2 regions of the Comamonas sp. A23 genome follow, and region 2 is predicted to be linked to the other one. Evidence: predicted binding sites of a transcription regulator. Region 2 holds the regulator's gene; the other holds the start of a gene.

Region 1 (15,630 bases), 290 kb from region 2:
GCGTGAAAGTGCCGGCTTCCACGACCCGCGCGAAAATACGCATGGCCTGTATCTGATCCATGGGATCTCCTTGTCCTCGTGAAAACCCGGACTCGCCGAGGATGCGGGATTCTCACACACAGCTCACACCGTCATTGTTCGAGAATTGGAAACAGTGTGGCCGCGTTTGCGGGGTTTATGCCGTCAATTGCTGTTGCTACATTTCTGTTCCATCACCCGGTCCTGTCCGGAAAATCCATGTCAAACACCAAAGCCACCGCATCGCAGCCGATTCCTCATACCGACACCACGATCTCCGTGGCCGACGGTGTACAGGCCGATGTGCGCATATACGGCGGCAAGCGGCGCGGCGAAGTAGTCCCGCTGGTGCTGCATTTCCATGGCGGCGCCTTTGTGGCCGGCGATCTGGACAACGGTTGCACCGTCGGCAGCTCGCTGGCGGCGGCCGGGGCCTGTGTGGTGTCGCTGGCTTATCCGCTGGCACCCGAGCATCCGTTTCCGCGTCCGCTGGAGCTGGGCTACGAGGTGCTGCTGTGGGCCTACAAGCAACGCAGCAAGCTGGCCGGAAAGGGCGCTCCGCTCTATCTGGCCGGTGAAGAGGCTGGAGCCAATCTGGCGGCCGGGGTCTGCATGATGGCGCGCGATCAGCAGCAGCCGCCGCTGGCCGGGCAGATTCTGATCTCTCCCATGCTGGACCCTTGCTCGGCCACGCCTTCGCAGCGTGCCGCTCAGGGCGAGTCCGTCGAATGCAAATGGGCTTCGGGCTGGTGCCAGTACCTGGGCGAGCCGCATGATGCGGAGCACCCCTATGCGGTGCCGGCGCGAGCCCGCCGTCTCGCGGGACTGCCGCCGACGCTGATTCTGGTCGGCGAGGCCGATCCCATGCGGGATGAGGCACTGAACTATGGCGCGCGCCTGGAAGCTGCCGGCCTGAGCGTGCATCGCCATGTGTTTGCCGAAGCCGGGCAATGGCCGCAGGCGCTGCTGGAGCAGCCGCCCGAGTCCTGCCCTTGCGCCGCGCAGCTGCAGGAGCAGCTACGCCAGTTTTTCGAAACCACTCGATGTCGGCTCTGAGCTGATTTTGCCCTGCTGAGACCGCTGACCTGATCCGGCCCCGTGGGCCGGAAGCAGCACGGCTGCGCCTTTTTCTTCTCTTTCTCATTCGATTCCTGGCCTGAGCGCTGGAAGGGATGAGTCTTGCCTGCCGCCGAAAGAGCCGCTACCGCTTTCAACCCTTGAATAAAGACATTGCCATGAACGAGCACTCCAAACTCTCCAACCGCCGCCGGTGGGCCGCCGTCGGCGTCGCTGCTGCCGTGATCGCCACGACTGCCGCCATGCTGGGCCTCTCATCGCATGCCGAAGCGCCCGCTGCGCAAGCCGCCGCGCCGGCTGTGCCGGTTTCGGCAGCCCAGGTCCTGCAGCAGGACGTAACGCTGTGGAATGAATTCTCCGGCCGCCTTGAAGCCGTGCAGCGCGTGGATGTGCAGCCGCGCGTCTCGGGAGCGGTGCAGGCCGTGCATTTCAAGGAAGGCGCGCTGGTCAAGGCCGGTGATCTGCTGTTCACCGTGGACCCGGCGCCCTATGTGGCAGAAGTCGATCGCGCCGAAGCCCAGGTCGTTGCCGCCAAGGCGCGCATGGCCTATACCCAAAGTGAGTCTGAGCGCGCCACGCGTCTGTGGGACGAGCGGGCGATCGCGCAAAAGGAATACGACGAGCGCGTGAATGCCCGGCGCGAAGCCGATGCGAATCTGCGCGCCGCCCAGGCTGCGCTGCAGACCGCCAAGCTGAACCTGGGCTACACCCAGGTCAAGGCTCCGGTGAGCGGGCGCGTGGGTCGCATCGAGGTCACGGTGGGCAATCTTGTGAGCTCGGGGGCCGGAGCGCCGGTGCTGACCACCCTGGTGTCGGTGGACCCGATGTATGCCAGTTTCGACGCCGACGAGCAGATTGTGGCCCAGGCGCTGCAGGGCCTGCAGAGCGCAAGCCAGGGGCGCAGCACGCGTGCGCTGATTGAAACCATTCCCGTGCAGATGGGCGTAGGCACCAGCGGCGGCACGCCTTATGCGGGTCATCTGCAGCTCATAGACAACCAGGTCGATGCCAAGAGCGGCACGGTGCGTGTGCGGGCTGTGTTCGGCAATGTGGACGGCACGCTCATGGCCGGCCAGTTCGCGCGCATTCGCATGGGTCAGCCCCAGACCACCCAGGCCGTGCTCATCAACGAGCGCGCCGTGGGCACGGACCAGAGCAAGAAATTCGTGCTCGTGATTGGTGCTGACAACAAGGCCGAGTACCGGGAGGTGCAACTGGGCGCGCCGGTGGACGGCCTGCGTGTGGTTACTTCGGGCCTCAAGGCCGGCGAGCGCATCGTCGTCAACGGACTGCAGCGTGTGCGCCCAGGCGTGGTGGTCGCGCCTCAGGACGTGCCCATGAACGCCAAGGCAGAGCTGGCTGATGGCCGCAGCGCCGCCAAGCAACCTACGGTCTGAGAACCCTTAATCCTCCGACACCATGAACCTTTCCCGATTTTTCATCGACCGCCCGATCTTCGCGGGCGTGCTGTCGGTGCTTATCTTTCTCGCAGGGCTGATCGCCATGCGGACGCTGCCGATCTCGGAATACCCCGAGGTCGCTCCCCCTTCGGTGGTGGTGCGCGCCCAGTACCCGGGCGCCAATCCCAAGGTGATTGCCGAAACCGTGGCCACGCCGCTGGAGGAATCCATCAACGGCGTGGAAGGCATGCTCTATATGGGCAGCCAGGCCACGACCGACGGCGTGATGACGCTGACCGTGACCTTCGCGCTGGGCACCGATCCCGACAAGGCCCAGCAGCTGGTGCAAAACCGCGTCTCCCAGGCCGAGCCGCGCCTGCCCGAGGAAGTGCGCCGCCTGGGCATCACCACGGTCAAGAGCGCCCCCGACCTGACCATGGTCGTGCACATGGTCTCGCCCAACGGCCGCTATGACATCGACTATCTGCGCAACTATGCCGTGCTCAACGTCAAGGACCGCCTGGCGCGCATCAAGGGTGTAGGCCAGGTGCAGATCTTCGGCGGCGGCGACTATTCCATGCGCGCCTGGCTGGACCCGCAGAAGGTGGCGCAGCGCGGTCTCTCGGCCGCCGACGTGGTGGCCGCCATCCGCGGCCAGAACGTGCAGGCTGCGGCCGGTGTGGTCGGCGCCTCGCCCGGTCTGCCTGGCGTTGACATGCAGCTGTCCATCAATGCGCAAGGCCGCTTGCAGACCGAGGAGGAGTTCGGCGACATCATCGTCAAGACCGGTGCTGACGGCGCGGTGACGCGCTTGCGCGACGTGGCCAGGCTGGAGCTGGGCGCGGCCGATTATTCGCTGCGCTCCCTGCTCAACAACGACCCCGCCGTGGGCATGGGCGTGTTCCAGGCCCCGGGCTCGAACGCCCTGGAGATCTCGGCCAATGTGCGCTCCACCATGGCCGAGCTGCAAAAGCACATGCCCGAGGGCGTGGAGTTCCGCATCGCCTACGACCCCACGCAGTTCGTGCGGGCTTCCATCAAGTCCGTGATCCAGACCCTGCTTGAAGCCGTGGCTCTGGTCGTTGTGGTGGTGATCCTGTTCCTGCAGACCTGGCGCGCATCCATCATTCCGCTGCTGGCCGTGCCGGTGTCGGTGGTGGGTACCTTTGCCGTGCTGCACCTGCTGGGCTTTTCCATCAATGCGCTGAGCCTATTCGGCCTGGTGCTGGCCATCGGCATCGTGGTGGACGACGCCATCGTGGTGGTGGAGAACGTGGAGCGCAACATCGAGGCCGGGCTGTCGCCGCGCCAGGCCACCTACCGCGCCATGCAGGAGGTGAGCGGGCCCATCATCGCCATCGCCCTGGTGCTGGTGGCAGTGTTCGTGCCGCTGGCCTTCATCAGCGGCCTGACGGGCCAGTTCTATCGCCAGTTCGCGGTGACCATCGCCATCTCGACGGTGATCTCGGCCATCAACTCGCTGACCCTGTCGCCCGCGCTGTCCGCGCTGCTGCTGCGCGGCCACGATGCGCCCAGGGACGCGCTGACACGCGGCATGGAGCGCGTGCTGGGCGGGTTCTTTCGCCGCTTCAATGCCTTGTTCCGTCGCGGCTCGGATGCCTATAGCGGCGGCGTGCAGCGCGTCATCGGCCGCAAGGCGCTGATGCTGGTGATCTACGCCGTGCTGGTGGGCGCGACCTGGGGTCTGTTCAAGCTGGTGCCCGGCGGCTTTGTGCCGGCCCAGGACAAGCAGTATCTGGTCGGTTTTGCCCAGTTGCCCGATGGCGCCACGCTGGACCGCACGGAAGACGTGATCCGCCGCATGGGCGAGATCGTCAAGAACAATCCCAATGTGGAGGATGCCATCGCGTTCCCCGGACTGTCCATCAACGGCTTCACCAACAGCTCCAACTCGGGCATCGTCTTTGTCACGCTCAAGCCCTTTGCCGAGCGCAAGCATGCCGACCAGAGCGGCGGTGCCGTGGCGGGCCAGCTCAACCAGGCCTTTGGCAGCATCCAGGAAGCCTTTATCGCCATGTTCCCGCCGCCCCCCGTGGCAGGCCTCGGAACGACCGGCGGCTTCAAGCTGCAGATCGAGGACCGTGCCTCGCTGGGCTACGACGCCATGGACGCGGCCGTGAAGGCCTTCATGGCCAAGGCCTACCAGACGCCCGAGCTGGCCGGCCTGTTCACAAGCTGGCAGGTCAACGTGCCCCAGCTCTATGCCGCCATCGACCGAACCAAGGCGCGCCAGCTCGGCGTGCCCGTGACGGATATCTTCGAGACACTGCAGATCTACCTGGGCAGCCTGTACGCCAACGACTTCAACCAGTTCGGCCGCACCTATAGCGTGCGCGTCCAGGCCGATGCCGCCTACCGGGCGCGTGCCGAAGACGTGGGCCTGCTCAAGGTGCGCTCCACCACAGGCGAGATGGTGCCGCTGTCGGCGCTGATGAAGCTCGAACCCAGCTTCGGGCCAGAACGCGCCATGCGCTACAACGGCTTTCTGGCCGCCGACGTGAATGGCGGGCCCGCGCCCGGCTTCTCCTCGGGCCAGGCACAGGCCGCCGTCGAGCGCATTGCTGCCGAAACCCTGCCGCCCGGCATAGGCTTCGAGTGGACCGAGCTGACCTACCAGGAAATCCTGGCCGGCAATTCCGCCGTGCTGGTCTTCCCCATCGCCATCCTGCTGGTCTTCCTGGTGCTGGCGGCGCAGTACGAAAGCCTGACCCTGCCGATTGCCATCATCCTCATCGTGCCCATGGGCCTGCTGGCCGCCATGACGGGCGTGTGGCTGAGCGGCGGCGACAACAATGTGTTCACGCAGATCGGGCTCATCGTGCTGGTGGGGCTGTCGGCCAAGAACGCCATCCTGATCGTGGAGTTCGCCCGCGAGCTGGAATTTGCCGGCCGCACGCCCGTGCAGGCCGCCATCGAAGCCAGCCGCCTGCGCCTGCGCCCCATCCTCATGACCTCGCTGGCCTTTGTCATGGGCGTGCTGCCCCTGGTGCTGTCCACGGGCGCGGGAGCCGAGATGCGCAGCGCCATGGGCGTGGCGGTGTTCGCCGGCATGATCGGTGTGACGGCCTTTGGCCTGTTCCTCACGCCGGTGTTCTATGTGGTGCTGCGTCGTCTGGCTGGCAACCGGCCCCTGCAGCAGCACGGCAGCCATGTGGCGCCGATCAGCGAGCCGGGTCACGGCGCCTCGGCCCTGCCCATGCCTGCTGCGCCGCGCGGCCATGACGAATAAGCCCAATCAACCATGGATTCCGATATGAAAACGATGCAAGGCATTCGATCCCTGATGCCGTCCCTGAGCGTGCTGACGGCAGCTTTGGTGCTGGCAGGCTGCGCCAGCGCACCGCCCACGGTGGCCGAGCATGCCGGCGTTGCCGTGCCAGCAAGCTTCAGCGCCCAGGCCGCAGCCGCGGGCTGGACGCAGGCTGCCCCGGCCGAGGCTCAGCCGCGCGGTGCCTGGTGGCTGGTATTTGCCGACGCCGAACTCAGCGCTCTGGTGGAGCGCGCGGGTGAAGCCAATGCCGATGTGCAGACCGCTGCGGCACGCCTAGCTGAAGCCCGCGCTTTGCTGCGCTCGGCCGATGCCCAGCGGCAGCCGCAGATCGGGGCCTCGGGCGGCGCTGTGCGCCAGGCCGGGCTGAGCACCGCGAGCGGCATGCAACCCGCAACCCTGGTCACGGCCGGCTTGAACTTCTCTTACGAAGCGGATCTGTTCGGCAGGCTGTCGCGGGCCAGCGAAGCGGCACGCGAGGATGCCAATGCACGCGAAGCACTGCTGCAGAGCACGCGCCTGATGGTGCAGGCTGATGTAGCGCAGACTTATCTGCAGCTGCGTTCGCTGCAGACCGAACGCCAGCTGGTCGAGCAGAGTCTGGTGGCCTATCGCGAGACCTTGACACTGATCGAGAAGCGCTTCCGGGCCGGCGATGCGGCAGAGCTGGATGTGGCGCGCATGCAGACCGAGGTTTCGGCCACCGAGGCCGAGACGCTGGCGCTGGAGCGCCAGCAGGCGGCCCTCACGCATGCGCTGGCCGTGCTGGTCGGCGATGTCGCCACTGGCTTCACGCTGGCTGCACAGCCTGTGCTGGCAACGCTGCCTGTGATTCCGGCAGGCGTGCCTGCGACGGTGCTGGCGCGCCGCCCCGATGTGTCGGCGGCCCAGGCTTCGGTGCTGGCTGCCCAGGCGCGCGTGGGCGTGGCGCAGGCTGCATGGTTTCCGGCCATCACGCTCACGGGCAATGGCGGCTATGCCTCGCCGGAGCTGGGCGATCTGTTCAAGTGGTCGGCACGCTCCTGGGGCATAGGCGCCTTGCTGTCCCTGCCCATCTTCGACGGCGGCCAGCGCGCAGCGCAGGAAGAGGGCGCCCGTGCGCGTCTGGAGGCAGCCGTGGCCGCCCAGCGCGGCCAGGTGCTCGCGGCCTTTCGGGATGTGGAGGATCAGCTCAGTGCCTTGCGTCTTCTCTCGGGTCAGGCCCATGTGCTGGGGCAGGCCGTGCAGTCTTCCGAGCGCGCCACCCATCTCTCGGACGTGCGCTACCGCAACGGTCTGGTGAGCCAGCTGGAGCTGCTCGATGCACGCCGCAACGAGTTGCGCAACCGGCGCCAGGCCCTGCAGGTGCGCACCGCGCAGTACACGGCCACAGTGGCGCTGATTCGTGCGCTGGGCGGAGGCTGGGATAGCGGTGAGCCGCCTGCGGCTCGCGGATGAGGAGGGGCCTGTTCCGGGCAGGCCTGAGCTGGGCCCAGATGCAGCATCATCGCAGGCTCTGTGCCGGCCCGCGTCTACCGCTGTCGGCAGCTGCCTCTCTGCGTTGAGTGATGAAGCTCGGCACAAAGGTCTTCGGCCGCTAAGAGGCGGGCTCTAGCCTATCCCCACGTGGTGACCGGATTGCAAAGCGCAGTCCTCAGTGCGCGTACCGCGCTATCTACCGTGGTGAGTACCGGCAGGTTCGACGCTTGCTCGCAAACCGCCCTGGCTCTTGCCATGCTGAACTGCGCCAGAGCGATACGGGTACATCCTTCGTCTCTCAATCGAGCGGCTTGGGCTGCAATGAGCGCGTCGTGGCGGGCCAGGTCTCCCGCATTCATGGCCTGCAACGCGCCTTCGGCCAGAGCCAGAACGAGGTCGGCATCCGGACCGAACTCGGGCGGCATCGACTTCAGCGTGGGAGCAAAAGTCGCGATGAGTCCAATTTTTCCGGGCTGTCGCAGTGCTTCGGCCACCATGGCCTCATTGGGCCGAAGCACCGGGAGGTCGGCATGCCGCGCAGCGACCGCATCGATGCAGGGTCCGAATGCCGAACAGGTGAAGAGAATAGCCTGGGCACCCGTGCCCACTGCGTAGTCGGCCAGGACCTCGAAGCGCCTGTGCATGGCTGTGTCGAGTCCGTGGCTGCTTCGTGCGAGGTCTGCCGACAGGCTGTCGTCCAGCAGGTTCATGCGAACGGCTTGCGGCCAGTCTCGGTCGAATGCGGCGTTGATGGGCTCGACCGAATGGCTAAGGGCGTGAATGAGAGCAATCCGAGTCATATGTTGGTGCCTGGAAGTTCGAGGATGTCAGATGCCCTTTGAAGAAGGGTTCTCGAAGCCTTCTCTGGTTTCTGCATTGAGTGGGTAGTTGATGTTGGTCCCCTTCGGTGGAATCGGCGACATGAACCACTTTTTGTAGAGTGTCTCCATTTCGCCTGATTTCATCATTCCGACCACCACGCGGTCTACCAGCGCCTTGAACTGCGGGTCGTCCTTGCGCAGCATCAGAGACTGATTTTCTGTGCGCAGGTTTTCACCCGTGATGATGAATTCCTTCGGGTTCTGGGTGTTCGCGATAAGACCTGCCAACAAGATGTCGTCGAGCACGAAGGCGGCTGCGCGGCCCGAATTCAGCAGCAGAAAGGAGTCGAGATGGTCTTTCCCGGACAATTGTGTGACCTCCAGCACCTTGCCACGGTTGGTTTCACGCAGGAGTCGGAACGAAGTCGTGCCTGCGGTGGTGACAACCGACTTGCCTTGCAAGTCAGCAATGCTCTTGATGCCTGAGCTGGCCTTGACTGCCATGCGCACGTTGTATCGGAAGATGTCCGGAGAAAATGCCACGTCCTTCTGGCGTTCTACCAAATTGGTCGTGGAGCCGCACTCAAGGTCGACCGTCCCGTTCGTCACAAGAGGGATGCGGTTCTGCGACGTCACCACCTGGTACTTGATATCGATTTTGGGCTGTTTCAGCTCGGCCTTGATGGCGTCCACAATTTTCATGCAGATGTCGAGGCTGTAGCCGATGGGGGTGGCGGTATCGGAGATGTATGAGAATCCGAAGGAGGCCTCGCGGTGACCCAGGGTGATAGTCCCGCTCTCCTTGATCTTTTTCAAAGTAGGCGACTCCTGTGCGAGGGCATCCAGTGCGGGGACAAGAGCAGTGGCCATCATGGCAGCAGCCGCGACGTTTCGGATAGACAAGCGCATGGTATTCCTGAATGAGAGAGTGGGGTTGAGAACGGGGAGTGGGAGTCTTCAGGCCGCGATGGCGGCTTGCCGGGTGATGGCGTCCACGGACTCTGCCAACAGACTGGCAATGGTCTTGAGCTCATCGCGGCTGGCGATATAGGGCGGTGCAAGCAGCACATGGTCTCCGTTGACTCCATCGACAGTGCCTCCGAACGGATAGCACAGCAGGCCCCGCGCCATGGCGTCCTTCTTGAGATTTGCATTGACCTTGAGCGCCGGGTTGAAGGGGCGTTTCTCGGCTTTGTCTGCAACCAGCTCAATGCCCCAGAAGAAGCCACGACCGCGCACGTCCCCCACGTGAGGGTGGTCGGCGAAGGTTTCGCGCAGCAGCGCACCGAAGAAGGCGCCGTCCTCCTGCACCTTGGCCAGAAGTCCGTCCCGGTGGATGACCCGCTGGACGGCAAGCGCCGCAGCACAGGCGACGGGGTGTCCTAGATAGGTGTGCCCGTGCTGGAAGAAGCCGCTGCCGAAAGACATGGCGTCAACAATGTGCTTTTTTGCAAGCACCGCGCCTATGGCCTGATAGCCGCCTCCCAGTCCCTTCGCGACGGTCATCAGGTCCGGGCTGATGCCTTCCTGCTCGCAGGCATGCAGAGTCCCGGTCCGTCCCATGCCGCACATTACTTCATCGAGGATGAGAAGCACGCCATGGCGGTCGCAGACTTCGCGCACGGCCTTGAAGTAGCCAGGTACCGGAGTCAACACGCCTGCCGTTGCTCCGCCCACGGTCTCTGCCACAAAGGCGATGACTCGCCCCGGACCTTGGGCGAGGATGGCCGTATCCAACTCTTGCGCCAGCCGTTGTCCATATTGCTCGGGAGTTTCTTCGGCGCGTTGTTCGCGATACGGGTAGCAAGGCGCCACATGCGTGGCAGGTACCAGAATGGGAGCGAAAGGGGCGCGGCGCCATTCGTTTCCGCCGACGGCCAGAGCACCCAGGGTATTGCCGTGGTAGCTCTGTCGCCGGGCAATGAAATGTGTGCGCTCAGGCTCTCCGATTTCCACAAAGTACTGGCGTGCCATCTTCAATGCGGATTCCACAGCCTCGGAGCCACCGCTGACCAGATACACATGGCTCATGCCTTCAGGCGCTGTGCGGATGAGCTCGTCTGCGAGTTCCTCGGCCGGCCGAGAGCTGAAGAAACTGGTATGCGCATAAGGGAGCTGGTCGATCTGGGCGTGCATCGCCGCAATCACGTCTGGATGTCCGTGGCCCAGTGATGAAACGGCTGCGCCCCCGGATGCGTCCAGGTAGCTATGGCCGCTGGCATCCTGAATTCGCATGCCGTGAGCCGATACGGCAACGGGTGGGGCGGTTCGCAGATGGCGGTGAAAGACGTGCGTCATGTGGAAGATTCCGAAAGCTGATACGGGTGCTTGGAGGCGTTGCTGTGTTTTGGAACTAATGTTCTATTAAAAGTATTTAATGGAACAAATGTTTCGTCAAGAGGTATTTTGCTGAGTTGTATGCTTTGGGAACATTTGTTCCATAAGCTTTCCAGCCAAGCATCTGGCGAGGAAAGCTTTCGATTGAGTCTTCAACCATGACTGTCAAAGACGAGCTGCGAGGCCGCTTCAACTCACTGAGTCCAGCTCTGCAGCGGATTGCGAAATACGTGCTGGACCATCCCAACGAAGTGGTCACCAGTTCGATGCGCACCGTGGGTATCAGTGCGGATGCACGTCCGGCGACGCTGGTGCGATTTGCTCAGCAGCTAGGATTTGCCGGCTGGCCGGAACTCAAGCAGGCGATTGCGCAGGAGATGGGCTTGGGTCGGGAAGCCTATGGCGACAGGGCCCGCTCTTTGCTGGAGCGCGCCAGTGAGCAAGGTCTGGCGGGCGAGATATTTCAGGTTCACAAGGCGAACCTTGAGGCCACGGAGCGTCATAGCAGGAGCGGGCTCAACGATGCGGCCGTCTTGTTGGAAGCGGCGCCCAATGTTCATGTAGCGGGGTTTCGTGCCTGCTTTCCCATCGCGTTTTCTTTCGTCTATGTGTATCGGCTTTTCAGAAATTCCGTGCATCTCATAGACGGCCAGGGCGGCTCTCTGGAGATGCAGACTCGATCCATGACCGAGGAGGATGCACTCCTGGTCATCAGCTTCGCGCCCTATTCCCGGGAGGTGCTGCAGGTGGTGGAAGCAGGCAAGCGTGCTGGCTGCAAAGTAATTGCCATTACCGATAGCGATGCCTCGCCGCTGTCGCTTTTGGCGGATGTGACGTTGCTTTTTTCGACACAGAGTCCTTCATTTTTTCCATCGATTACCTCGGGGATGGCATTGACAGAGTCGCTGCTGGAACTACTGGTCAGTCGCGCGGGCAAGCCGGTCATCGACCGCATTGAGAGGGCAGAGGCCCACCTGTTCGAGTCAGGCGCCTATGTGGATGCCGGGGGCCGTAGCCGAGGCAGCTAGTACCGCCGAGGGCGCGGGGCACCTAGCTCGTAACAGAGTGACGCGGCAGGGCACCCCATCTCCAATGACGCAGCAGCTCAGGAGGGCATGTATTGGAAAAGCCGGAGACGGCAGCGAGCCGTTGGTGCGGGCAATCGACGCAGCCCGCACGTGGTCGCTATGGTTTCGGTTGATTTGATGGGCGTCAAGGCAAGACTTGAGGCTCTGGAAACGCAGGTGCCAGTGGTGCTAGATTCATTGACGGTCCATGTGGATCGTCAATGGGTGCTTCATGAACATCACTTTTCACGGTGCGGCGCAGTCGGTTACGGGCTCCTGCTTTCTGGTCGAGGCGCATGGGTGTCGCTTTCTGATCGACTGCGGCATGGCCCAGGGCGGCCGCGAGGCTGACGAGCACAACCAGCAAGCCTTTGCCTTTGATGCCGAGGGCCTGGACTTCGTCGTTCTGACCCACGCGCACATCGATCACAGTGGCCTGCTGCCCAAGCTCGTGGCTCAGGGCTTCAAGGGCCCTATCTATGTCACTCTGGCCACCAAGGACCTGCTCGAAGTCCTGCTCAAGGACAGTGCCCATATCCAGATGATGGATGCCGAGCGGGCGGCGCGGCGTCAGCGCGAAGGCAAGCGGCGCGAGCGAGAGCCGGCGGTTCCTCTGTACTCGCTGGCCCATGTGGCGAGCACGCTGGAGCAGGTCCAGGCCATGCCTTATCGCCACAGCTTCGAACCTCATCCTGCGGTGACAGTATGTTTTCAGGATGCCGGGCATATTCTGGGCTCGGCCATTGTGGAGCTGTGGCTGGCAGATGGTCATGGCGGCTCGCGCAAGCTGGTGGCCAGCGGCGATCTGGGCCAGCCGGGGCGGGTGATCCTGCGCGACCCCACGCCGATCATGGATGCCGATCTGCTGCTCATCGAGTCCACCTATGGCGACCGGCAGCACAGGAGCACGGGCGATACCCTGGAGGAGCTGGTCGATGTGGTCACGCGCACGGTTCCCCATGGCAATGTGGTCATCCCGGCATTTGCCGTGGGGCGCACGCAGGAGCTGCTCTATCACTTTCTGCAGCTGATCCAGCAGCAGCGTCTGCCGCCGGTAGAGATATTTGTGGATTCACCCATGGCGGTGGCGGCCACGGACATCACGCTGCGGCACTTCGGCGTGTTCGACGAGGAGGCCAGGCAGTTGCTGGGCAGCGTCAAAAGACTCAAGGAGTCGCCGCACATTCATTTCATCAGCGATGTGGAGGACTCCATCAAGCTCAACCGCATCAGGAGCGGCGCGGTCATCATCTCGGCCAGCGGCATGTGCGATGCGGGGCGGGTGCTGCATCATCTGAAGAACAATCTCTCCAGGCCCGAGTGTGCCGTGGTGATCTGCGGCTTTCAGGCCGAAGGTTCGCTGGGGCGCAGACTGGTCGACGGTGCCAGGCTGGTGCGCCTGCTCGGCGATGAAGTCGAGGTCCGTGCCGGCATCCATACCCTGGGCGGCTTTTCGGCCCATGCCGACCAGCAGGCCCTGCTGGACTGGGCGGCCGCGTTCACCCGCCCGCCGCAGCAGACCTTTGTGGTGCATGGGGAGCCGCAGGCATCCCGGGCCTTGGCCGCGCTGCTGCACGAGCGCCTGCATTTCTCGGTGCAGGTTCCGCAGCCCGGCCAGGTCTTCGAGTTCTAGCGCGTGCCGGGAGTCTCCGATATGCGTAATCCTCCTTGCGCGCGCCCTGTTGCATGATGTTCTGGCGGCGAAGGCTGATGCCGGTCGAGACCGGATTCGTGCAGCGGCTTTTCGGCACTGCGCTGGATGAGCTGCTGCCCGGCATGCGTCTGCATGTGCGGCGTCTGGGCGATACCAGGCGGGCGCTGTCCCTGGGGGGCGGGCGCATCTATCTGCCGCGCAGCTTTTTTGAGCAGGCTGACCCGCATCGGCCGCTGCGGCTTGCCCACCCTGTGGTGGCAGGCGTCTTTGCCCATGAGCTGCTGCATCAGTGGCAGCGTCTGCAAGGCCGAGCGGTGACGTGGGAGGCGTTCGGCCTGCATCTGCGCGCGGCATGCCTGCGGCGCGACCCCTATCACTATCGGGTCTGTGCAGATCCGCAGCAGATGCTGCAGTGCTTTCTGGACGCAAGCGTGGAGCAGCAGGGGCAGATCTGGCAGGACCATGTTCAGGCCCTCGTGCAGGGCCAGCCTCTGGCCTGCATGTGCCTGATTGCCGAGCATGTGTTCCAGGCTCAAGCTGGCCAATCCAGGTTGGGCCGGGTCAGCAAAGGCTAGGCAGCCGGGTTGAGTGCGGCTATCAGATCGTGCTCGTCCACATCGCGCGCCGCGCCGAACCCTGCGACATGCCTGCCGCTTTGCGGCGTGATGCAGACAAAACGAAAGTCGCCCAGAGCCGTCATGGGCTCGGCTTCGGGAAAGCGCTCCAGATAGCTGGCCCGGGCGCCTTGCCACAGGCCGCTGTCGCGTGGCGGAGTGGATGCCACGCCCTGGATGCTGATGCGCTCCAGCGCATGCACGGCTTCGCCAGCGGACTCTGGCCTGCTCATCAGCAGGCTGACGGCGGGATGCCGCTCCATGGCCTGTGTGTGGCTGGCCAGCGCGCTGACATGCAGTACCAGACAGCTGAATTCGCCATTCCAGGCCCATGGCACCAGAGACAGGCCCGGGGCCGGAAGATATCCGGGCGCTGAAGAGCCGGCCTGCGGCTGTACGGCCAGGGCGGCGGTGCGCTGGCTGGCGAGTAGCTGGCGCAGCGACTGCTGCAGGCGTGATTCATGAGGCATTTGCGCATGGTAAGCCATAGCGCAGAGCCGGAGCAGGGCGAGCCGCGCCAGGCCGCACCAGTCGTCACCTGCGTGACCGACTGTTGGGGGCATCCCGGATGCCGGGCCGAGGTTGCAGGCCTAGTCTTGCGGATTGATTAGTCCACCCGGACTATGTATACGCTTTTCTGATTGCCTGACTCATGCCCGCTCACCACAAGTTTTGGCCTAATCGGCTACCATATTCCATCACCGTTCCAGCAACTAGCGTCTGGGAAAACCTTGCTATCAATGCCAGGCGCTACCCGGACAAGGCCGCGCTGGTGTTTCTGGGGCGCACCACGACCTATAAGCAGCTGTGCGAGGGCACGGAGCGCATGGCTGCCTATCTGCATGGCCTGGGCGTGAAAAAAGGCGACCGCGTCATCGTGCTGATGCAAAACAGCTCCCAGTTGGTGCTGGCGCATTACGCCATCTTTCGCGCCAATGCGGTGGTGGTGCCGGTCAATCCCATGAATACGGCAGAGGAGCTCAAGCACTACATCACGGATTCGGGCGCCAAGGTGGCCATCACCACGGCCGATCTGGCGCCGGAGCTGGCCAAGGCCAGCAATGCACTGGAACCCTCCGAGGCGCTGCAGCACTTGCTGGTGACACGGTTCACCGACGGCTTTGATGCCGATGTGCAGGGGCCGGATGCGCCGCCCGAAGCCTGGCGCAACTGGCTGCTGGGCGAGCGCGAGCCTGCCAGCTTGAACCACGGCCAGGTCCATGCATGGACGCAGGCGCTGGCCTGCAGCGAGCTGCCGCCGCCGCATACTGCGGGTCGTGACGACCTGGCATTGCTGCCCTATACCAGCGGCACCACGGGCCAGCCCAAGGGCTGCATGCACCTGCACCGCAGCATCAACCACAATGCCGTTTCCGGCGCGATGTGGGGCACGGGCAGCAGCGAGAACGTGGTGCTCGCCGTCGTGCCCATGTTTCACATCACGGGCATGGTGTCCGTGCTGCACAGTGCCATCTACATGGGGGCGACACTGATCATCATGCCGCGCTGGGAGCGTGAACTGGCAGGGCGCCTGATCTCGCACTATCAGGTCACGAGCTGGACCAATATCCCGACCATGGTGATCGATCTGCTGGCCAGTCCCAACTTTGCGTCCTTCGATCTCTCCAGCCTCAAATACATCGGCGGCGGCGGCGCCGCCATGCCCCAGGCCGTGGCCCAGCGACTGCTCGAGCAGTACGGGCTGCGTTTTTGCGAGGGCTATGGCCTGACCGAAACCGCCGCACCTTCGCACAGTAATCCGCCCGACCATCCCAAGCAGCAATGCCTGGGCATTCCCTTCATGAGTACCGATGCGCGCGTGATCAGCCCCGACACGCTGGAAGAGGTGGCCCAAGGAGAGCAGGGCGAGATCGTGGTCAACGGTCCCGAGGTGT
Region 2 (15,630 bases):
ACCCGACACTGGCGCCTACGCCACCACCAAGGTGGCCATCAATGGCCTGACCACCATCATGGCGCGAGAGCTTGGCCCCAAGAAGATTCGCGTGAATGTCGTGGCTCCCGGCATCGTGGAAACAAGTCGTCTGGATGATGTGCCTCGCGGCAAAGTGTGGGACGACATGATCGCCGGCTACATCTCTCTGGGTCGGGCAGGTACCGGCGAAGATATCGCCCACTTGGTCGCATTCCTGTGCAGCGACCAAGGCGAATGGATCACCGGTCAGAGCATCTACGTCGACGGCGGCCATCTGCCAACGCCACGACGCCCAACATGAATTAACTGCACTCCAACCGTGAGCCGCATGAGTGGGCTCTGACAAGCCACCTCAACCAACAGACAGGCTCGCCATCGCGCGAGCTTTTGCTTCCTGGAGCACCATGCGCACTGCACCACTAAGCAAGCCCCATACCCTCTGCAGCCGCTTCGCAAGGTACAGAGCGAACCGCCAAGGCCGAATGGCTTGACGCCCAGATTCAGGAAGCAAGAAAGATTGCCGCCCGATTCCTTCATGAGCACAGAGAGCCTGGCACAGGTCTCACATCACTCTATCGAGCTTGAATATCACCGACGCGGATGACGACAGGCCCCTGACCTTGATTGTGCTTTGTCGCAGCCAGCCCATGAATTGCTTGCCAATGGGCTCTGTATGCAGCCAGGTTCTGCCCCGCTCCAGCAAGTTCCTTGGCTCTCGTCAGGCGCTCAAGCGCATCGCCACTGATAGCTGCTGATCGAGCCTCACCGTTGGTCCTGTACTCAAACACAACCCTGCGCGGGCTCATTTCATACGTTGCGCCGGCATCCATTCGATCCATACATGCCTCACTGAATTAATCAGCAATAGTTTACCCATAGCTCTCCACTATGTGGATTTTACTTTCTGGAGTCCTGTACTCGACACTCAATCCGGTAAGCGCTGCGGCAGCTGCCATTCATCCATCTCCTCCAGCTTTCAAGAAGGCCAGGGACGAGTACCGCCCTGCAGCCACTGTCCACAAACACCCCGGCCGTCGCGTGCTTTTCTCATTCGAGGAGCCGAAATGGAAAGCAAGATACCCGACCATGCCGCAAAGCATTGCAAACAACTGCCACCCTGTTCCCCAGCATGCAGCCTGCGCAGGCAACCCGGCCGACAGTGCTCGATGCTCTCGCCTCTGCAGCAAGCGCACTAAGCGACTAACAGAAAGACTGCGACCGGCATTCGACAGCTCCAGACGTCAGTGGCGAATCTGCCTTCGCATTCAAAGCTGGTTTCAACCTTGCAGGCAGCGTCTCCGCCGTGATAGTGCCGACCTTTAAGGCATGACCCAGCCAGTGAATGACGACTTCAAGCATCATGACTGCGACTCCAACAAGCATGAGGCGATGACGGATGCAAACCCCAGGCTGACAACAGCTTCCAGCCAGGCACAAGAAACAGCCCGCAATGCGGGCCTTTTTTTGCCTGCTTTCCGGGCTGGAATCAATGATTGCCCAACCAGGCCACACTGTTGAGAAAGAGTCGCACCAGTTCGGTCTGACGACGTACCCCGGTCTTGGAGAAAATGGAGCGCAAATGGGCGCGGGCGGTATTGGGTTTGATACCCAGGGCCTCGGCCGCCTCCTCCAAAGACATGCCGTTGCTCAGATGCGTGGCCACTGCTGTCTCTGCAGGAGTCAGATGGAAAAGCTGCTGCGTGAGCTTGACGGGCGGCTCTGCCTTCCCCGTCGTATCACGCAGAAAAACCGCTACGCTGGGACGCTGCTTGCCTTCGGTCCATTCATCTGGAGAGATGCTTTGCACCACCACGCCCCAGTTGAGTTGACCGGACTGGCGAGTGATGGACATGCCCTCGGTCATGGAGACGCTCTCCAGCCTGGGAGAGAGCAAGGCATCGCGGATCAGACGCTGCAGCCGGCGATTGTCATTGGCATAGACGGCCTCGAGCGCACCGTTGTTGACCCGTATTCCATCGCCCACGTTCAGAATGGTGGTGGCTGCTGGGTTGGCCTCGATCAGCTTCCCCGTCTGATCGAGAATGACCACGCCCATCATCAGCTGCGCAGTGGCACGCCCGTATAGCGAAATGACCTGCCGGTCACGATGCAGATTCAGCTGCATGTTCAACACCCGCTTGAGGTGCGGCACCAACATGCGCACCACGTCCAGATGTGTTGACTCGAATGCTCCCGCCGCCGTAGGCCGCGTGATACGCCAACCATAGGAACAGCCGTTATCGGTCATGACATCCACGGCCAGAATGTGCTCGATGTTCACCCCCTTGCACCAGTCGGTGTAGTAGCGACAGGAATGCCATTCGGCCTCCGTCATCACATCCGACAGGGTGAGCACCTTGTCCTTGGCGATACCGAGAAACGGGCTCCATTGCGCATAGGGGTCGTAAGGAATGACTTCGGAGCGACCGCTCGATGCTGAAATCACCCAGCCCACATTCTCACCATGAGGGTCGCGCACCACGAGTGAGGCGTAGTTGCCATTGGCACTTGAGCGCAGCAGCTCCAGAAATACCTTCCAGTTCTGCGGGTCCATGGCTGACTCGTACAGCGCAGTAATCAGTTGACTCAGGGCTTCGGTACCGATGACCGAGGCCTGTTCCGGCGAAGAAGCGGCCTCAGTCTCCACGGCATACGGGACGGGAAAGCCGGTGACGGCCTGAAGAGCATCCGAGCGATAGTTGTAGAAATCAAAAGTTGCGTAATCGCTTTTGGGCATTTGCTGTCTCAAAAAATCCGGCCCATCAAATAGCGCACAGTTACTCAACTCTGCGCGCGTTCTTCATTGATGCACGCACCCGGAAGTCGGCCCAAGAAATGCCTTGATTTTGCTGAGCCCCCACAAACTGCGCATCGTCAAATCAGACGATAGGAAACCTAGCAAAAAAGCATGCCCTCCGACTATTGCAGACCTGCAATATGAATACCGCTGGCATCGTCATCCGGCGAATACGGCTGAACTCTCGACTCCTGCTCGGATGTGCCCTGCTCCAGACGCTTTCGGAATTGCTCCGCAGGCAAGGCTGGCGAGCACAGATAGCCCTGAAAGTAGTCGCCCTGCAACTGCTCAATGGCCTGGCATTGCTCCTGCGTTTCCACACCTTCTGCCACAAGTTCCACGCCCAATGCCTGCCCCATGCTGATGATGGCGCCCACAATGGCCTTGTCTCCCGCATCGTGCGGCAGGCCGCGCACAAAACTCTGGTCGATCTTGATCTTGGAGATCGGCAGTTTTTTCAAATAGGCCAAGCTCGAATAGCCGGTACCGAAGTCGTCAATGACCAGGCCCACACCCAGCTCTGCGATCTGGTGCACGCGTAAAGCCATTTCCTGCGCCTCCTGCAGCAAGATGCTCTCGGTCAGCTCCAGCTCCAGCCACTGTGCCGGCAAGCCGCTGGCTTCCAACACATATTTGAGGCGATCCACGAAGTCCGGCTGCCTGAACTCCAGCGCGGATACATTCACCGATACCTTGACGGGCATGTCCATAGCCAGCCAGCGCGCCGCCTCTTGCACCGATTGCTCAAGCACCCAGGCATCCAGCGCAACCACATATCCGGACTCCTCCGCCAAGGGAATGAAGGCTGCGGGAGAGATCACCCCCAGTTCGGGGTCCGTCCATCGAAGCAAAGCCTCTGCCGCCACAATTCGACCCGAACGGATATGTACCTGTGGCTGAAAGTGCACGGCCATATGCCCCTTGTCCAGCGCCTGGCGCATAGCATGCTCCAGCTTCATTCGCGAGAGCAGACCCGCACTCATTTGCGGCTGGTAGAAGCTGAAATTACCGCGTCCACGCTCCTTGACGCGATACATGGCGATATCTGCCTGGCGAATCAGTTCGTCCAGCGTCAAACCATCCGCCGGAAATTGCGCAGCCCCAATGCTGCACTGAACGGAAAAGCCCAGACCGTCAAGCATGAAGGGCTGGCGCATTTCGTCCAGAATACGGGCGGCCACGGCCGAAGCCCCTTCCCCCGTGCAATCATGCAGATAGAGAACAAATTCGTCCCCGCCCTGACGGCACAGCACATCGGCAGGGCGCAGCAGTCCGCTCAGCCGCTGAGCAACCAGCTTGAGCACCCGGTCGCCGAAGTCATGGCCCAGTGAATCGTTGATGATCTTGAAACGGTCCAGATCCAGAAACAGAATGCTGAAGGGCTGCTGTGTGAAGCGCGCCGCCGTGATGGCGGCTTGCACGTGACGGCTCAGACTCAGGCGATTGGGCAGCCCTGTCAACGCATCACTGTAAGCCAGCTGCTCAATCTGCTTTTGAGCGCTGCGCTGCATGGTCATGTCGCGCATAAAGCCAATGCTTTGTACCAGACGCCCATATCCGTCACGCAATGCCACCCAGGACAGCCAGACCGCGCAGCGCTGACCTTCACTCTGCTTGAGCCAAAGATTGCCCTCCCAGAAGCTGCCCACATCCCAGCGCGCAGCGGCTAGCTCCAGCAGGTCGGACACAGGCCCTCCCTCGGACTCGAACAGAGTCCAGGCAGCGAGCCCCAGCACCGCCTTGCCATGCAGCAACTGCCCGCCAGCCGGGTTGACCTGAACGATGACACCATTGGCATCGGCAATGAAGATACCGTCCAGGCTGGACTCGAACACTCTTGCAGCCAGACGCAGTTCTGTCGCCGAGCTGGATTCCACCGTGATGTCTCGATAGGAGTAGATACGCCCTATCGCCACACCGCGGCTGAGCTGAGGCACGGAGCGGCGCTCCAGAACCCTGCCACTGAGCAGCTGCAGTACCTCCGAGGTTTCAGGAGCCGACAGGTCCTGCGCATCCTGTAGAAGAGTGAACTGACTCTCGCTGCTGATGGTCTGCGCTTCCAAATGGGCAAAGACGGCCGCATCATCTCGCTGCACGAGCAGTGGTTCGGGTAGTTGCCACAGCTCCGCGAAACGGTGATTGAATGCACGAATGCCGCCGCGCAGATCACAGACCAGCATGCCATCTGCAGCGGACTCAAGCGTCGCCCGCAACTCTGCAAGCAGCATGTCCAGTTCGCTCTCGTGCCGCAACTGCTCGCTGCGGTCGAGCATGGTGAGCATCAACCAGCGTGGATTCAGGGCGATGGAGCCCACCGCCATCTCCACAGCTGTCAATGAACCATTGGCTGTACAGATTTCTGTGAGGAATTTCGCCCCACCCACCCAGTTTGAGGCATCCTGCCAGAACGCCTTTTGCACCAGAGAGGCGCACAGCACATCGACATACTGCTCCTGCGCCTGCTCGGGCGTGTAGCCTGTGAGCTGCATACTGGCTGCATTGGCATGCACGACACGCAATGTCTGCGCATCCAGCAGCCAGACCGCCTCCTGCAAACCATCGAGCATGGAGGCAAGCAGAGGGTCAATCAGAAAACTCTGCTGCAAAGTCACGCGAGGTCTTTCTCGGCAGCAGGTGCTGCAGAACTGTCAAAAAAGTAGCAAAGACGCCTTTGCGGCTGTAAAGCTTCTAACGCATTTCGAGAAAGCTGATTTCGCGTCAAGCCCCGGCGAATACCCAAACCCACATATTCAAGCAAATCTACGAACCGCAGCTTCTGCGGCGCCTGCATGTCATAGGTCAGCACCTGCGGCTTGAGCGACTGGCTGGTGTTGACAGACACCACCACGCCCATCCGCCCATCGCTTAGTTCCACCAAAGAGCCCGGCGGATAGACCCCCAAGGTCTGCACGAATGCCTTGAGCACATCGGGCGCATATCGCTGGCGATACTGTCCATACAGTGCAGCCATGGCTTCATGAGGCGTCATTTCGTTGCCTTGCAATGGCAGATTGCACAAGCGCTCAAAATTATTGACCAGCGCCAGGATCTGTCCGGCAATGTCCATATCTTCGGCCAGCAAGCCAAGTGGAAAGCCTGACCCATCGGCCCATTCATGATGCTGGGCGATGGCCGTCGTGACGGAAGGAGGATAGCCCATGGATAGAGCCAATGCCACCGACTCTCCGACATGACGCGCATACACGGTCTCTCGCAGAGGCGTGCGGCCCGTGCCCTGATTCAGTGCATTGGCCGATGCGGAAATTTCAAGCCCCGGCTTGCCGATGTCATGCAACAGGGCCGCCGTGCCCAGATCCTTCAATACGTCATCGCACAGGCCCAGCGTCTTACCCAGCAACAGGCTCAGCACGGAGACGTTGACACCATGTACGCCAAAGGTGGCGCCCCCCGTATCCGCGAGCAGATGCAAACTCAGATCACGAGCCTGCGCCAGTTTGACGACTTGCTGTGCAACCAGCATATCCGTCGTTGTCCGCGCCTTCTCGGGGTTGACAGGCAACAAGGCCTGCACGTCATCAAATACGGAAACCGCGCCCAGAAACCTGGACTGCACGCCCAAAATACTGTTACGCCATGCATGCGCATCGTTCTCAGGGGGGACAGGAGCGGGTTGAGGGTCTGCGGCCGGAGGTGCTGCCGCTTCCTCCAGATCGCTTCTCGATAGATCGACCTGAACTGCCTTGAGCTTCAGGGTCCTAAGTGTCTGCAACTGCTCGTCATTGACAATCTTGAAACTGCTGACGGGAAACGGATGGCGCAACCAGCCGGTCTCCAGATGGACATACATGCCGATACGCAGTTGTCCGATATCAATAGCAACGAAACGATTCACTTTGAGCGCTACACACAAGATAAGACATTATTCCGCAGTTCCATGACTGCTCAAGCATGACTAGGGTCTGTTGGGATGCAAACAGCATCAACAATCCCCTCTTGTGTGACTTATCGGCACCAAAGGCTGGGTTTGTAGACCAGGTCCATCCACAAAGCCCAACTCGCAACGCCAATCAGCATCAGACCTGCAACTCTGGTGCCCCATCTGGCCCGCAATGCATTGACATGCGACTGTCCCAGTTGCCACAGCCAGGGACCCGCCAGCAGCCACAGTGCACCACCAACGGCAAAGGCTGCCATGGACAAAGCCCCTTGCCAGGCGCCGCCACTCAAGGCCGCCACCAACACAGCCGAATACAGCAAACCACAAGGCATCAGTGCCCAGGCAAAGCCTGCTGCCAGACTGCCGCCTGGCGCGGTGACCCAGGGCTGAACCCTGGCCCAGACGGAACGCCCCGCCCGCTCCAGCCAGGCTGGCTGCCGCGCCTGCACCACCATGGCCAGTCCCCAGGCCATGACCGCCACATGCATCAGCGTCCAAAGTCTCTGCAATGCCGTTGTCTGACTGGTCAGCCAGGCCAGACTTTCCATGGCCACGGCCGCGATCCCGCCCAGCAGGGCATAGGCAGCGATGCGCCCCAGATGAAACAGACTGGTACGCAGCCATTGGCGTTTTTGCAGGCCGAGCACGACAACTGGCTGCCCGCCGCCGACAGGCTTCGCTGCTGTGACCACACTGCAGGGGGCAGCGCACATCACAAGACAATGGGGCCCACCCACGAGCCCCATGATCAAAGCAGTCCAGACCAGCGAAAACAACATGCGCTAGATGATGCGCGAAAAGCGGGCGCGGTTCCGGTCGGCCTGCAAATATCGGTCAAACAGCATGGCTACTCCGCGCACAAAAAACCAGCCCAGGCCAGTGACCTTGAAGCCCTCGGCGGACAGCTCGACCAAGCCGTTGCGCTGCATCTCTGCCAGCGCATCCAGCTCCGCAGCGAAGTATTCGCGGAAATTGATAAGCCAGGCCTGCTCCATGGGCTCATACAGGACGGAGCCCTGGCACATGATGGACATGATGACGGCTCTGCGCACCAGATCGTCACGTGAAAGTGCCAGTCCGCGCTGCACGGGCAACATGCCGCCATCGACGGCATCGTAATACTCTTCAAGAGTCTTGACGTTCTGGCTGTAGGTCGCGCCCACCTTGCCGATAGCCGATACGCCCAGTGCAATCAGATCGCAATCAGGCTGGGTGCTGTAGCCCTGAAAATTGCGATGCAGGCGCCCCTGGCGCTTGGCAATGGCCAAAGAGTCGTCAGGCAGCGCAAAGTGGTCCATGCCTACATAGACATAGCCGCCATCCATGAATGCATCAATTGCGCCGGAGAGCATGTTCAGCTTGTCCTGCCCCATGGGCAGGTCTGCCGATTCGATGCGCCTTTGCGGCTTGAAGCGCTCGGGCAGATGCGCATAGGCATACAGTGCAATGCGATCGGGGCGCAGCTCATTGACCTGTGCCAGCGTGCGCGCAAAAGACTCGGGCGTCTGCCTGGGCAGCCCGTAGATCAGGTCCACATTGATGGAAACAAAGCCCAGGCGGCGCGCCTCGGCCACCAACGAAAAGACTTGCTCGGCGGGCTGCTCGCGGTGCACCGCTTTCTGCACCGCGGGATCAAAGTCCTGCACGCCAAAGCTCAGGCGATTGAACCCCATGTCCTTGAGAGCTCTCAGCCGCTCGTTGCTGACGGTGCGCGGATCGACCTCGATGGAGTACTCGCCCGCGGGATCCAGCTTGAAATGTTCACGCATCAAGACCATCAGCTGCTGCAACTCGGCATCGCTGAAGAAGGTCGGTGTGCCTCCGCCCAGATGCAGCTGGCTTACGAGCTGGCCTTTGCCGCAATGCTCGGTATGCATGGCCAGCTCACGGCTCAAGTAGTCCAGATACTCGGCAGCCTTCTCATGATGCTTGGTCACGATCTTGTTGCAGGCGCAGTAATAGCAAAGCGACTCACAGAACGGCACATGCACATAAACGGACAGGGGCAAAGCGCGCGAGCCAGAATGCGTCTTGCGCTGCTTGAGTGCCAGTATGTAGTCGTCTGCACCAAAAGCCTCAACAAAACGGTCGGCTGTTGGGAACGATGTGTAGCGTGGGCCGGGGATATCAAAGCGGCTCAGCAACTCAGGCGTGACTGCGGTCATAACTGGGAGTTAGGGTGCGCCCACACTCTGTATAGAGCAGATTTCAATGGAAATCAGATCCTGAAAATCATGCCCAAAATAGGCAAAAGCGCATGTTTTTGAACGAATACAGGCAATGTGCCCCAAGGCAATCACCCTGTCCTTGATGAAAATCAAGAGACCTCAAGGCAAGTGCTGCGACAATTTGATCCATCTCATCTTCAACCACGAGGTCAATGACCAGCGCGACTCTCCACTCCGTGTCTGTCTGCGCCGTTGCAAAAAGCCCATGAATCTTCAGACCATCAAAGCATCCTGCTCCAACTGCAATCTGCGTGAACTGTGCATGCCCATGGGCCTGGACGATGAACAAATGGAGCGCATTGACGAGATTGTGGCCACGCGCCGCAAGGTCAAGCGCGGCGGTCTGCTGTTTCGCAATGGCGAAGAGTTCACCTCGCTGTATGCCATTCGAACCGGCTTCTTCAAGACCAGCGTGGCCACCGAAGACGGACGCGACCAGGTCACAGGCTTTCAGATGGCTGGCGAAATCATTGGTCTGGACGGCATCGTCAACGACCACCACACTTGTGATGCCGTGGCCCTGGAAGACGCCGAGGTCTGCGTCATGCCGTTTGACAAACTGGAGCAGCTCTCGCGCGAGGTCACGGCCCTGCAGAACCATGTGCACAAGGTCATGAGCCGCGAAATCGTGCGCGAGCATGGCGTGATGCTGCTGCTGGGCAGCATGCGTGCCGAAGAGCGCCTGGCGGCCTTTGTGTTGAACCTGGTTCAGCGCCTGTCGGCACGCGGCTTTTCCAAGTCGGAACTGGTGCTGCGCATGACGCGCGAAGAAATCGGCAGTTACCTGGGCCTCAAGCTCGAGACCGTGAGCCGCACTTTCTCCAAATTTGCAGAGGAAGGCATTGTGGAAGTCAAGCAGCGCCACCTGCGCATCCTGGATACCGAGGCGCTCAAACGCATCGTCAACAGCCAGCAATGCCAGAACTGAACCGAGTCGACAGACACTCTCAAGACAAAGCCCGCGGACAGCGGGCTTTTTTGTCTGTGCGAATTAATCGGGCAGAGGCTCGGAAACGATGCCGCCATTGAGATCGCTGACGGAGCGACCCAGCATCACCGTCATCGCACCTCCGATCAGGGTCACGACCCAGAAGGCAAAAAAAGCGACCGTATAGATGGCTTGGCGCGACCAGTCCAGGGGGGAGCCCAGCCAGTGCACATCCAGCGGGTCCACAAAGGCGAAAACCACCATCTCCATGATTGCCGCCGCCAGAAAGGCCGGCCAGACAATCCACATCCAGCGTCGAGCATCCATCCTGATTCTCCTTGGGCTGTGGGCTTGGTCATATTTTGCACAACAGTGGTGACCGTTCATGCAGGACTGCGGGCATGCACCGTGGCGGGAAACCCTGAACCACTCTCTTTTCAGTAGCATCCTGCGCCATCTGGATATCAAAAAACTATTTGCTTCTACATCAACGTTAGACAGAACATGCGCAACACGCTCTGATTTTGATATCGGCAACAAAAAAGGCCGCAAAAGCGACCTTGGCGGAGCAAGCGCCGGAGCGCTCAGCGATCCAGCGGATGGTCCTTGGCTGGCGTGGCCGCATGATTGCGGCCGGTGACTGCTGGGGCCAGGCTTTTTTCACTTTCGCTCAGGCGCTGGTTGATTTCCATGCCATGGCGGTAGTAGTCAGGGTCAATCACGGGATCAGGCCTGCTCAGTGCGATGTATGCGGTGACAAAGCCGGCAATCACCACGATCACCGGGCCGGCGATGATGAGCCAGACATGGGCAAACTTCCACCAGGGCTTGCCGTCCTCGGGGTGGATGATCTTGGCCGTTTGCGAGACCTTGGCTTGTGCTGCCGACATGATGAAACCTCTTTCCAAAATTCTGACCACCCAGACACACACGGCAGGGTGGCATAAATTGTTGCCGATTGGCGGTGCCCTTGTCCGGCCTCCGTGATGGCTCACGAAGACCGTCAAGACCTGGCATTAACGCGGCACCAGGAACACCGTCTTCTCGGAAATACGCCCTGCTCCGGCAGTCACTGCATCCACATTGAAGTGTACGGGGTGCGAGCCTGGAGTTGCTGAGCCATACGGAATCTGCAGCCGCACCGCAATGCCGCGCGTCTCTGCAGGGCCAACGCTCACTTCCTGCTCGGATGCGACTTCCAGATTCTCCAGGCCCACGGCGCTGATACGGTAGCGCTGCTCGGACTCGGTGGCGTTCATGATCTGCAGACGGTAGACGTTCTCCAGCTTGCCGCCCGCCACGATGCGCGAAAGCGCAGCACGGTCGCGAATCACATCGACCTTGAGCGGCTCGCGCAGCACCAGACTGGCGATCATGGCGGCGCTGAGGGCCACCAGCACGGCCGAGTAAATCAGCACACGCGGGCGGAAAATGCGGCGAATCACCTGCACCTGCTTCCAGGCCTTGGCGACGGCATTCTGAGTGGTCAATCGGATCAGGCCACGCGGATACTCCATCTTGTCCATCACGGAGTTGCAGGCATCGATGCACAGACCGCAGCCGATGCATTCGTACTGCAACCCTTTGCGGATATCGATGCCCACGGGGCAGACCTGAACGCAAAGCTTGCAATCTATGCAGTCCCCCAGGCCCTGTGCCTTGTAGTCGACATCTTTCTTGCGCGGGCCGCGAGCTTCACCACGTTCGGCGTCGTAGCTGACGATCATGGTGTCCTTGTCGAACATGGCACTCTGAAAGCGTGCATAGGGACACATGTACTTGCAGACCTGCTCGCGCATATAGCCGGCGTTGCCGTAGGTGGCGAAGCCGTAGAACGCCACCCAGAAAATCTGCCAGCTGCCCTGGAAGGCCATCAACTCCACACCCAACTCACGGATGGGCACGAAGTAGCCGACAAAGGTGAAACCTGTCCAAAGAGACAGAGCGATCCAGAGAAACTGCTTGAGCGACTTTTTCCAGATCTTCTCCAAAGTCCAGCCGCTCTTGTCGATACGCATGCGGGCACTGCGATCGCCTTCGACCTTGCTTTCGATCCACATGAAGATCTCGGTGTAGACCGTCTGCGGACAGGAGAAGCCACACCACAGACGCCCGGCTACGGCGGTAAACAGGAACAGCCCCAGTGCGCTGATGATCAGCAGCCCCGTCAGATAGATGAAGTCCTGCGGGTACAGCACCAGTCCGAACAGATAGAAGCGCCGGGCCCCCAGATCGAACAGCACCATCTGGCGCTCGCCCCACTGTAGCCAGGGCAGGCCGTAGAAGACGATCTGGGTCAGAAACACCATGGCCCAGCGCCACCGTGAGAACACGCCGCTAATAGAGCGTGAGTACACTTTTTGCTCGGAAGCGAACATAGGCACCAACTCAGGCCCGCCCTCATGAGGCTCAGGCGTGATCGGTATGACTTTTCGGGGCTTCCCCTGATCGCACGGCATCGCAGTTCCTTAATATTTTTGTAATTACTGAAAATTGAAACGCGAAAAAGGCGGTGCCAGGGCACCGCCTTTTAAAAACGCATTACTTCTGGTTTTGCGTATTCGAAAGACTCCAGACATAGGAAGCCAGCACGGCAATTTGCGCCTCCGTCAACTTCTCTTTCTGGGCAGGCATCTCATTGTGCTTGCCGTTGTTGACGATGTTGACGATTGCCGCCTCACCCCAGCCATGCAGCCAGATGTCATCGGTCAGGTTAGGAGCTCCCAGCGCGGGGTTGCCCTTGCCGTCCATGCCGTGACAAGCCGCACAGGCCACGAATTTGGACTTGCCCTGCGAAGCCTTGACGGCATCGTGAGGGCTGCCCGACAGGCTCAGCACATAGTGCGCCACATTGCGCACATCCTCCGCCGAGCCCACGGCTGCCGCCATGGGCGGCATCATGCCGATACGGCCGTTGGTGATGGTCTCCCTGATCTTCTCGGGAGATCCGCCATGCAACCAGTCGCCGTCCGCCAGATTCGGGAAGGACTTGCTGCCGCGAGCGTCAGAGCCGTGGCATTGCGCACAGTTGTTCATGAACAGACGCTCGCCAATGGCCATGGCCTGAGGGTCCTTGGCCATTTCTTCGGTAGGCATGCTGGTGAACTTGGCATACAGAGGCTCCAGGTCCGCCTTGGCCTTGGCCATTTCCTTGTCGTAGGCGCCGGTCTGGCTCCAGTCCAGCTTGCCGCCGAAGCCGCCCAGACCGGGATAGACCACAAGATAGCCCAGGCTGAAAACCACGGTGATCACGAACAGACCCATCCACCACTTGGGCATGGGGTTGTTGAGTTCACGCAGGTCTTCGTCCCAGACATGGCCTGTGGTGTTGTCGCCCGAGGGAACGACCTTCTTGCGGGCCACCAGAATCAGCAGCAGCAAGCAGCCAAAGATGCCGATCAGCGTAATCGCCGCGACATACACCGACCAGAAATTGTTAATGAAATCGCTCATGGGATGTTCTCGTTGTGGTGATCAGACTCAGTCTTCCAGGAATGGAACCTGAGCTGCCTCGTCAAAACGGGCCTGGTTGCGGCGGGCATACGCCCACCACCAGATGCCCACGAAACACGCCAGCGATGCCAGCGTGGCCACGATACGCATGGTGGTGATATCCATTTCCAGCCCTTTCTCTCTTACTTGACGGCGCGACCAAGGACCTGCAGATAGGCAATCACTGCCTCCATCTCTGTCTTGTCCTTGACCTCGGCCTGAGCACCGGCGATTTCCGCATCGGTGTACGGCACGCCCACCTTGCGCAGCGCGCTCATGCGCGTTGCCACGGCCGTGTCATCCACCTTGTTGGCTTCCAGCCAGGGGTAAGCAGGCATGTTGGACTCGGGCACCACGTCACGCGGGTTGTTCAGGTGGATGCGATGCCATTCGTCGCTGTACTTGCCGCCCACGCGATGCAGGTCGGGGCCGGTACGTTTGGAGCCCCACTGGAAGGGGTGGTCGTAGACGAACTCGCCAGCCACCGAGTAGTGGCCGTAGCGCATGGTCTCGGCGCGGAAGGGACGGATCATCTGCGAGTGGCAGTTGTAGCAACCCTCGCGCAGATAGACGTCGCGCCCCATCAGCTGCAACGGTGTGTAGGGCTTGAGACCCGCCACGGCTTCGGTCGTGGACTTCTGGAAGAACAGCGGCACGATTTCCACCAGGCCGCCAATGGTCAGCACGAACAGCGTCAGCGCGATCAGCAGAAAGTTGCTGGTCTCGATCTTCTCGTGCGAAAAGCTCTTGGGAGCTGCGTTATTTTGATCAGACATTGCTTTTGCTCCTCAATGCTCAGGCGTGAGCCACCACGGCAGGCACTGCCACCTTGACGGAACGACCGGCCATTGCGGTCTTCCAGGTGTTCCATGCCATCACCAGCATGCCGCCCAGATACAGCAGACCGCCAGTCACGCGAATCACATAGAAGGGATAGGTCGCCTTCACGCTTTCCACGAAGGTGTAGGTCAGCGTGCCGTCGGGGTTGACAGCGCGCCACATCAGGCCCTGCATCACACCGGCAATCCACATTGCGGCGATGTACAGCACGATGCCGATGGTCGCCATCCAGAAGTGCAGCTCGATCGCGGGCACGGAGTGCATCTTCTCGCGGCCGAACAGACGGGGGATCAGGTAGTACAGAGAGCCCATGGTGATCAGACCCACCCAGCCCAGAGCGCCGGAGTGCACGTGGCCCACGGTCCAATCGGTGTAGTGGCTCAGCGCGTTCACGGTCTTGATGGCCATCATCGGGCCTTCGAAGGTGGACATGCCGTAGAACGACAGGGACACGATCAGGAAACGCAGGATGGGATCGTCGCGCAGCTTGTGCCAGGCACCCGACAGCGTCATGATGCCGTTAATCATGCCGCCCCAGCTGGGAGCCAGCAGGATCAGCGAGAACACCATGCCCACGGACTGGGTCCAGTCAGGCAAAGCGGTGTAGTGCAGGTGGTGAGGACCCGCCCACATGTACGTGAAGATCAGCGCCCAGAAGTGCACGATCGACAGGCGATACGAATACACGGGACGGCCCGCCTGCTTGGGGATGAAGTAATACATCATGCCCAGGAAGCCGGCGGTCAGGAAGAAGCCCACGGCATTGTGCCCGTACCACCACTGAACCATCGCGTCCTGCACGCCGGCGTATGCCGAGTAGCTCTTCATCCAGCCGGCGGGGATGGAAATATTGTTGACGATGTGCAGCAGGGCCACGGCCAGAATGAAAGCACCGAAGAACCAGTTGGCCACATAGATGTGCTTGACCTTGCGGATACCGATAGTGCCGAAGAACACGATGGCATAGGACACCCAGGTCACGGCAATCAGCAAGTCCAGAGGCCATTCCAGCTCGGCGTATTCCTTGCCCTGGGTGTAACCCAGAGGCAGGCTGATGGCTGCGCCGACGATAACCAGTTGCCAGGCCCAGAAAGTCAGGCTAGCCAACTTGGGCATGAACAGCTTGGTCTGGCAGGTGCGTTGCACCACGTAGTAGCTGGTCGCGAACAGCGCCGAGCCACCAAAAGCGAAGATCACGGCATTGGTATGCAGCGGACGCAGACGTCCGTAGCTCAGCCATGGAATGCCGAAGTTGAGTTCCGGCCAGGCCAGCTGGGACGCGATAAACACGCCCACCGCCATACCTACCACCCCCCATACCACGGCCATGATAGAGAACTGTCTTACGACGGTGTCGTCGTAATAGACAGCATTGTTATTTGTTGCTTCCATCGGGCACCTCTTAGATATCTTGCAAAGTGTTCAT

The links. Region 2 encodes FNR, which switches genes on or off when oxygen is low (the NO sensors DNR and NnrR bind a similar motif). Its sites were predicted from a motif close to TTGATNNNNATCAA; they were not measured.
Region 1: EIC84_RS03090 (MBL fold metallo-hydrolase RNA specificity domain-containing protein) is a predicted target of FNR. The motif match lies at 11,603-11,616, and genes of this name have one in related genera.

The regions. Positions count from the first base shown of each region.
Region 1 is NZ_RSDT01000001.1:654,844-670,473, forward strand. It holds gene EIC84_RS03045 (LysR family transcriptional regulator) at 1-61, opposite strand, end outside; gene EIC84_RS03050 (alpha/beta hydrolase) at 238-1,074, shown strand; gene EIC84_RS03055 (efflux RND transporter periplasmic adaptor subunit) at 1,254-2,492, shown strand; gene EIC84_RS03060 (efflux RND transporter permease subunit) at 2,515-5,745, shown strand; gene EIC84_RS03065 (efflux transporter outer membrane subunit) at 5,758-7,221, shown strand; gene EIC84_RS03070 (aspartate/glutamate racemase family protein) at 7,380-8,042, opposite strand; gene EIC84_RS03075 (amino acid ABC transporter substrate-binding protein) at 8,070-8,936, opposite strand; gene EIC84_RS03080 (aspartate aminotransferase family protein) at 9,021-10,361, opposite strand; gene EIC84_RS03085 (MurR/RpiR family transcriptional regulator) at 10,559-11,428, shown strand; gene EIC84_RS03090 (MBL fold metallo-hydrolase RNA specificity domain-containing protein) at 11,700-13,100, shown strand; gene EIC84_RS03095 (hypothetical protein) at 13,178-13,696, shown strand; gene EIC84_RS03100 (pyridoxamine 5'-phosphate oxidase) at 13,693-14,205, opposite strand; gene EIC84_RS03105 (long-chain fatty acid--CoA ligase) at 14,388-15,630, shown strand, end outside.
Region 2 is NZ_RSDT01000001.1:361,083-376,712, reverse strand. It holds gene EIC84_RS01790 (SDR family NAD(P)-dependent oxidoreductase) at 1-322, shown strand, start outside; gene EIC84_RS01780 (helix-turn-helix transcriptional regulator) at 1,508-2,758, opposite strand; gene EIC84_RS01775 (bifunctional diguanylate cyclase/phosphodiesterase) at 2,941-5,430, opposite strand; gene EIC84_RS01770 (HD-GYP domain-containing protein) at 5,427-6,689, opposite strand; gene EIC84_RS01765 (sulfite exporter TauE/SafE family protein) at 6,782-7,495, opposite strand; gene hemN (oxygen-independent coproporphyrinogen III oxidase) at 7,499-8,881, opposite strand; gene fnr (fumarate/nitrate reduction transcriptional regulator Fnr) at 9,150-9,872, shown strand; gene EIC84_RS01750 (hypothetical protein) at 9,936-10,199, opposite strand; gene EIC84_RS01745 (FixH family protein) at 10,457-10,762, opposite strand; gene ccoG (cytochrome c oxidase accessory protein CcoG) at 10,889-12,331, opposite strand; gene ccoP (cytochrome-c oxidase, cbb3-type subunit III) at 12,414-13,325, opposite strand; gene EIC84_RS01730 (CcoQ/FixQ family Cbb3-type cytochrome c oxidase assembly chaperone) at 13,353-13,490, opposite strand; gene ccoO (cytochrome-c oxidase, cbb3-type subunit II) at 13,508-14,140, opposite strand; gene ccoN (cytochrome-c oxidase, cbb3-type subunit I) at 14,160-15,596, opposite strand.